3 regions of the Janthinobacterium sp. Mn2066 genome follow, and region 2 is predicted to be linked to each of the others. Evidence: predicted binding sites of a transcription regulator. Region 2 holds the regulator's gene; each other region holds the start of a gene.
The links. Region 2 encodes sigma-54, which starts transcription at its own class of promoters, with help from an activator protein. Its sites were predicted from a motif close to TGGCANGNAANCTGCTTT; they were not measured.
Positions count from the first base shown of each region.

Region 1 (2,272 bases), on a different contig from region 2:
ATCGAGTAGCCATAAATGCACCACAGCACCACGATCAGGGCAAATACCATGAACACCTGCATCAGCACCGACAGCATGTTCTTGGAACGCACCAGGCCGCCATAGAACAGGGCCAGGCCGGGAATGGTCATCAAAATCACCAGCAAGGTGGACAACATCATGAAGCCGGTGTCGCCTTTATTCGGCACCGGTGCCGCTGCAGGGGTGGCAGCGGCAGGCGCCGGCGCAGCTGCGGCAGGTACCGCATCGGGCGCCGGCGTCACGGCAGGCGTAGCTACAGCCGCAGTCGTGGCGGCAGCCGGCGCATCGGCAAAACTGGGCGCGGCCACGCCAAAGGCAAACAGACAGGCTATCCCAGCAAGTACTTTTGTTATATTTTTATTCATTAAGATTCCCCTTAGAGCGCTTCGTTACCGGTCTCGCCGGTGCGGATGCGGATAACTTGTTCCAGGTTGTAGACGAAAATCTTGCCATCACCGATTTTACCGGTGCGCGCGGCGCCCTCGATCGCTTCGATGGCCTGGTCGACGATGGCGTCATCGACGGCAGCCTCGATTTTGGTTTTTGGCAAGAAATCGACCACATACTCGGCGCCGCGGTACAGTTCCGTGTGGCCTTTCTGGCGGCCAAAGCCTTTGACTTCAGTGACAGTTATCCCTTGCACATTGATAGCCGACAAGGCTTCACGTACTTCGTCCAGCTTGAACGGTTTGATGATCGCGGTAATCATTTTCATGGCGGTCTCGTTTAAAAGGTTTTGGAAACAGTGACTACTAGGCCGGTTTTGGCCAGATTCGTGCCGTTGGGCGCCAGCGAGGTGATATTGGCCTTGATAACCGCCAGCGATACGGTGGCAAAGCCCGGGAAATCCTTGCTCACGCCCAGCTTGTAGTCGTAATAACTGAGCGAGTCATTGTGTTTGACGTTTTGGTGTCCCACATGCAGGTTGAGCGTATAGTCGTCGTACATGGGCAAGTTCAGGCCCGCATCGAGATAGCCGCTGTGTTTGCTATCGGCCACGCCAAACAGATTCGTGGTCGCATGCGAATACTTGAGGTAGGCCGGGCCGTAACTGAGCTGGCCGTACAGTTCAAAGGTATTGGCATTCGTGCTCAGGCCATTCGAGGGGTAGTAGTAATACAAGCCACCGACATCGTAGCTGAACCCTGCGCCAAGGTCGCCGCGCTTGCCGCCATAGATGTCCCATTCCAGATTGTCATCACCACCACCATCCCTGATCCACTTGATACTCGACATCCACGTGCCCACATACAGTCCCGTGGGATTGTGCGTATAGTCGATGCCACCGCTGATGGCGGGATCCAGACGGCTTTGCGAAAGTCCGCGATAACGGTAATCGCTGGTCAGCGCCACGTTATAGCTCACCACATTATCAGGCACAGTGTCCGCTACGGCCGGTGCAGCGCTGGCCACCTCCTGCGCCATGGCGTTGCCGCACAGAATAGCCATGCCCGATGTCAACGCTGCTGCTAGAGTGATACTGTGAGACAGATTCTTCATGGCGATTTCCTTTTATTGAGCTTTTAAAGCGGTTGAGGTTTAAAATCTTGCCTGGAGATCACAGAGCGTTTATGAATTCTTTAGCAGAATACGTGCCAGCTACCTTGTCACCTTGATAGCTGTATTTATGCCCACACATAGCCTGCAAACAGCAGCAATGACGGACCTACCCTGTTAAAGATTTGAAAATTAGCCCAGCTGCGCACCAGATTAAGGCTGAAGTGCACCGCAATGGTGCGTTGCACCTGCCACACCCCGAAGAACACCTAAAGGACCCATCATGGACATGAATACTTTCTTTAATGATTTGCAAGGCAAGATCCACCAGGCCATCGAAAACTCGCCGGCCAAGGATATCGAGAAAAATGTGAAGTCGATGATGACCCAGGGCTTTGCCCGCCTGGATCTGGTCACGCGCGAGGAATTCGATATCCAGGCGCAAGTGCTGGCCAAGACCCGCGCCAAACTGGACGCACTGGAATTGCGTGTAGTGGAACTGGAAGCGCGCTTGAACGAACAACAGAAGTAAGCATTGCGCTTGCACTGTCTTGATGCGCTTCAGGCATCAAGATGGCGTAACGCTGCTGCTGCAGTGTCAGCCTTCGCTCTGGAGCCGCAGGATCGAAGTGGATGCGATTGCTGGCCACGAACTCCGGCCGTAATGCGGAATTCAGTTTAATGATAAAACTCTTATGCTATCCTACGGCAATTAGGTAGGGTCTGGCATGAAACGTAAAAGCCTTCAAGGAAA
Region 1 covers NZ_JBMOUF010000010.1:256,498-258,769, forward strand. Annotated here, with positions in the region: gene ACL9RI_RS20600 (ammonium transporter) at 1-386, opposite strand, end outside; gene ACL9RI_RS20605 (P-II family nitrogen regulator) at 398-736, opposite strand; gene ACL9RI_RS20610 (TorF family putative porin) at 748-1,521, opposite strand; gene ACL9RI_RS20615 (accessory factor UbiK family protein) at 1,802-2,050, shown strand; gene ACL9RI_RS20620 (winged helix-turn-helix transcriptional regulator) at 2,247-2,272, shown strand, end outside.
Region 1: the regulator sigma-54 is predicted to act here: its motif matches at 1,602-1,619, upstream of ACL9RI_RS20610 (TorF family putative porin).

Region 2 (2,272 bases):
AAGGGCTGCAAAAAACCTATGGCAAGCGCCAGGTCGTGCATGATGTCTCGCTGCAAGTCGAATGCGGCGAAGTGGTCGGCTTGCTGGGCCCCAACGGCGCCGGCAAGACCACCTCGTTCTATATGATCGTCGGCCTGGTGCCGTCGGACGGCGGCACCATCGATATCAGCGGCGTGGACATTTCCAGCCTGCCGATTCATCGCCGCGCGCAGATGGGCTTGTCGTATCTGCCGCAGGAAGCGTCGGTGTTCCGCAAGCTGACGGTGGAAGACAATATCCGCGCCGTGCTGGAAATCCAGACCGTCGAAGGCCGTCCCTTGAAAAAGGCGGAAATCGAAGAACGCCTGAATACCTTGCTGGCCGACTTGCAGATTGAAAAGCTGCGCGAAAACCCGGCCCTGTCACTATCCGGTGGCGAGCGCCGCCGGGTGGAAATTGCCCGCGCGCTGGCCACCGATCCCCGCTTCGTGCTGCTCGACGAACCGTTTGCCGGCGTCGACCCGATCGCCGTGATCGAGATCCAGCGCATCGTGCGTTTCTTGAAGGAGCGCAATATCGGCGTGCTGATCACCGATCATAATGTGCGCGAAACGCTGGGTATTTGCGACCGCGCCTACATCATCAACCAGGGTTCGGTGCTGGCGTCGGGACGTCCCGATGACATCATCGCCAACGAGTCGGTACGCCGGGTCTATCTGGGCGAACACTTCCGTATGTGAGCCAATGAAACAATCATTGCAGCTGCGCACTTCGCAGCACTTGGCATTGACGCCGCAGTTGCAACAATCGATACGCCTGTTGCAACTGTCCACACTGGAATTGCACCAAGAGCTGGAACAACTGCTGACGGATAACCCGCTGCTTGAGCGTCTCGACGATCCGCTCGATCGTTCGCTGCGCCTGCTGTCCGACGGCGCCTTGAGCTCCACCGCCGCGCCGGCCGAAGCGCCGCCCCAGCCACCGAGCCAGGAAACACCGGCAGCGCCGGCCGAGGCCGATGGCTATGAGGGCGATGCGGGCGAAGCCACGGCGGCGCCGGACACGGGCGACAGTGACTGGAGCGAAGCGAGCCGGGGCAGGGCGCCCGAGGACGACGATGCGCGTCCGCAACTCGAAGCCCATCACTGCACCTTGCGCGAGCACCTGATGGAACAGATGCGCGTGACGGTGCTGGAATTGCGCGACCGCGCGCTGGTTGAGCTGATCATCGACGCGCTCGACGACAATGGCTACCTGGACGAGTCGCTCGACGATATCCTGGCGCGCCTGCCGGAAGAGCTCGACATCGACGCCGATGAGCTGCGCACGGCCCTGGTGCTGCTGCAAAGTTTCGATCCGCCGGGCGTGGGGGCGCGCAATGCCGCCGAATGCCTGGCCCTGCAAATCCGCCGCCTGCCAAATATTGCCCTGGTAACAAGACGCATGGCCTTGGCCATCGTCGAAAAACACCTGGCCTGGTTTGCCCAGCGCGACTTCAACAAACTGAAAAAAGCCCTCAATTGCGACGAGGAAGACTTGCGTGAAGCACAAGCAGTGATTCGCCAGTGCAACCCGCATCCGGGCGCCGTGTTTGCCTCCGACGTGTCTGATTATGTGGTGCCGGACGTGGTGGTCAAGCGCGGCCGCAATGGCTGGCAAGTGACTTTGAACAACGATGTCATGCCGCGCCTGCGGGTCAACGCCATGTATGCGAACCTGCTCAAGCAGGGCAAGGGCGAGGGCGCGATGGGCGTACAGTTGCAGGAAGCCAAGTGGCTGATCAAGAATATGCGCCAGCGTTTCGATACGATACTGCGCGTGGCGCAAGCGATAGTAGAACGACAAAAGAATTTTTTCTCGCACGGCGCCGTCGCCATGCGCCCCCTTGTGCTCCGCGAAATAGCTGATACACTGGGTTTACACGAGAGTACTATCTCGCGGGTAACAACCCAAAAGTACATGCTGACCCCGCATGGCATGTTTGAGTTGAAATATTTTTTTGGTAGCCATGTCGCCACCGAAGCGGGGGGCGAGGCATCGTCAACGGCGATACGGGCACTGATCGTGCAACTGACAGGAGCAGAAGACACAAAAAATCCTTTATCCGACAGTAAGATTGCGGACATGCTGGGGGAACAGGGCATGGTGATTGCGCGACGTACTGTTGCCAAATACCGGGAAGCGTTGAAAATTCCGCCAGTGAGCCTGCGTAAGTCTTTGTAGTTTTTTCGGTTCCTCTACGGGTCGGATACGATGGACTCCGCACGAACCTGATCATCTTTAGGAGTGTGTA
Region 2 covers NZ_JBMOUF010000006.1:183,316-185,587, reverse strand. Annotated here, with positions in the region: gene lptB (LPS export ABC transporter ATP-binding protein) at 1-719, shown strand, start outside; gene ACL9RI_RS13360 (RNA polymerase factor sigma-54) at 724-2,202, shown strand; gene hpf (ribosome hibernation-promoting factor, HPF/YfiA family) at 2,272-2,272, shown strand, end outside.

Region 3 (2,272 bases), on a different contig from region 2:
CGGATCTTGCGTATTGCCCTGATGCAGGGAGTTGGCGACGATGGTCAGTTTGCTGTCCGTATTGGGCTTGACGGTAATCTTGCCGAAAGCCTGTTCGCGCGTGGCGGCGCTATGCTCGCGGTAGCCATCCGTGCGAAAGCGCGAGCCATCGAGCACATAGCCGATGCCGCCTGCCTGGCCTTGCGCGCCGATATCCACCTTGCTGGTGCCGTAGCTGCCGCCCGTCAGATTCAGTTCGACGGATGGTGGATTTTGTCCATCCTTGGAAAACAGCTGGATCACGCCGCCCGAATGGTTGCCGTAGATGGCGGAAAATGGCCCGCGCAGTACTTCGATGCGTTCGGCGGTATCGAGATTAAAGGTGGCGGCCTGGCCCTGGCCATCGGGCATGGTGGCGGGGATGCCGTCGCTGATCAGGCGCACGCCCCGTACGCCAAACGCGGAACGGGCGCCGAAGCCACGCGAGGAGATTTGCAGGTCTTGCGCATAGTTCTGGCGGTTTTGCACGACCAGCCCGGGCACGGCGGCCAGCGCTTCCGAGGCGTTGACGCGGATTTGGCCATCCTGGATGCGGGCGCTGTCGACCACGTCGATCGATGCGGGCACTTCCCGGCTCGGGTGTTCGATACGGCTGCCACTGACGACCACGACGTCCAGTACCTGGGCGTCCGGGGCATCGGCGGCAAAGGCGGTGGCGGTGCCTGCAAAAAACAGGCTGGCGATGGCGTTCAGGCGGAAGTGTTGTTGCATATAAAGATACTCCAATGGGATACGAGCTAACGAAGCTTGCTGCTTGTCAGACTGATTATGCCGACTCTGCCTCCCCCGGTGCGCCACGCAGGATGGCGCCGGTGAGAGCAGGGCGGAATTGTCACAAGTGCTGTACCAAAATGCAACACCTGTTCCATCCCCTTGTTCCATTCTGTAGCGCCCTGCAGGCCACCTGGCATGCCAATAAAGCCTTGCAAGTACGCCGGGACCCGCTAATTTTGTAGTGTGGCCAGTGTTGGCACGGCATTTGCAAATGAGAGGTGGTACTCCCCAACGCGGTAGTACCAGGCAGTCACATTACGCATCACCACCAACAATGAGATAGAGGACGACATGAATCTTGCAGACATCAGCAAACTGGGCGTGGCCAATCCCTTCAAGCAACGCTATGACAATTACATAGGCGGAAAATTTGTTGCACCAGTCAACGGTGAATACTTCCCGAACGTCACCCCGATCACGGGCTTGCCTTTTTGCGAGGTTGCCCGCTCCACGGCGGAAGATGTGGAGCTGGCGCTGGACGCCGCGCATGCCGCCAAGGAAGCCTGGGGCAAGACTTCTCCAGCCGAGCGTGCCAATATCCTGAACCGTATCGCCGATCGTATCGAGCAAAACCTGAGCCTGATCGCCACCGCGGAAACCATCGATAACGGCAAGCCTATCCGTGAAACGACGCATGCCGACATTCCGCTGGCAATCGATCATTTCCGCTACTTTGCCGGCTGCATCCGCGCGCAGGAAGGATCCGTGGCGCAAATCGATGCGGAAACTTACGCCTACCACTTCCATGAGCCGCTCGGTGTAGTGGGGCAGATCATTCCATGGAATTTCCCTATTTTGATGGCGGTGTGGAAACTGGCGCCCGCGCTGGCTGCCGGCAATTGCGTGGTATTGAAACCGGCCGAGCAGACGCCGGCGTCGATCATGGTGCTGGTCGAACTGATCGGTGACTTGCTGCCGCCCGGCGTGTTGAACATCATCAATGGTTTTGGCCTGGAAGCGGGCAAGCCGCTGGCGTCGAGCAAGCGCATCGCCAAGATCGCTTTTACAGGCGAGACAGGCACGGGCCGCTTGATCATGGGCTATGCCGCGCAAAACCTGATCCCCGTCACCCTGGAGTTGGGCGGCAAGTCGCCGAACATCTTCTTCGAAGACGTGATGGATGCGGACGACGAGTATTTCGACAAGTGCCTGGAAGGCTTCACCATGTTTGCGCTGAACCAGGGCGAGGTGTGTACCTGCCCGTCGCGCGTGCTGATCCAGGAATCGATCTACGAGAAATTCATCGAGCGCGCCCTGAAACGCGTGGCGGCCATCAAGCAGGGCAATCCACTCGACGCTTCCACCATGATCGGCGCCCAGGCATCGCAGGAGCAGCTGGAAAAAATCCTGTCCTACCTCGACATTGGCCGTCAGGAAGGCGCCGAAGTGCTGGCCGGTGGCGAGCGCAACCTGCAGACGGGCGATCTGGAAAAAGGCTATTACGTGCGCCCGACTGTGT
Region 3 covers NZ_JBMOUF010000023.1:7,521-9,792, forward strand. Annotated here, with positions in the region: gene ACL9RI_RS27420 (TonB-dependent receptor family protein) at 1-750, opposite strand, end outside; gene adh (aldehyde dehydrogenase) at 1,105-2,272, shown strand, end outside.
Region 3: the regulator sigma-54 is predicted to act here: its motif matches at 1,008-1,025, upstream of adh (aldehyde dehydrogenase).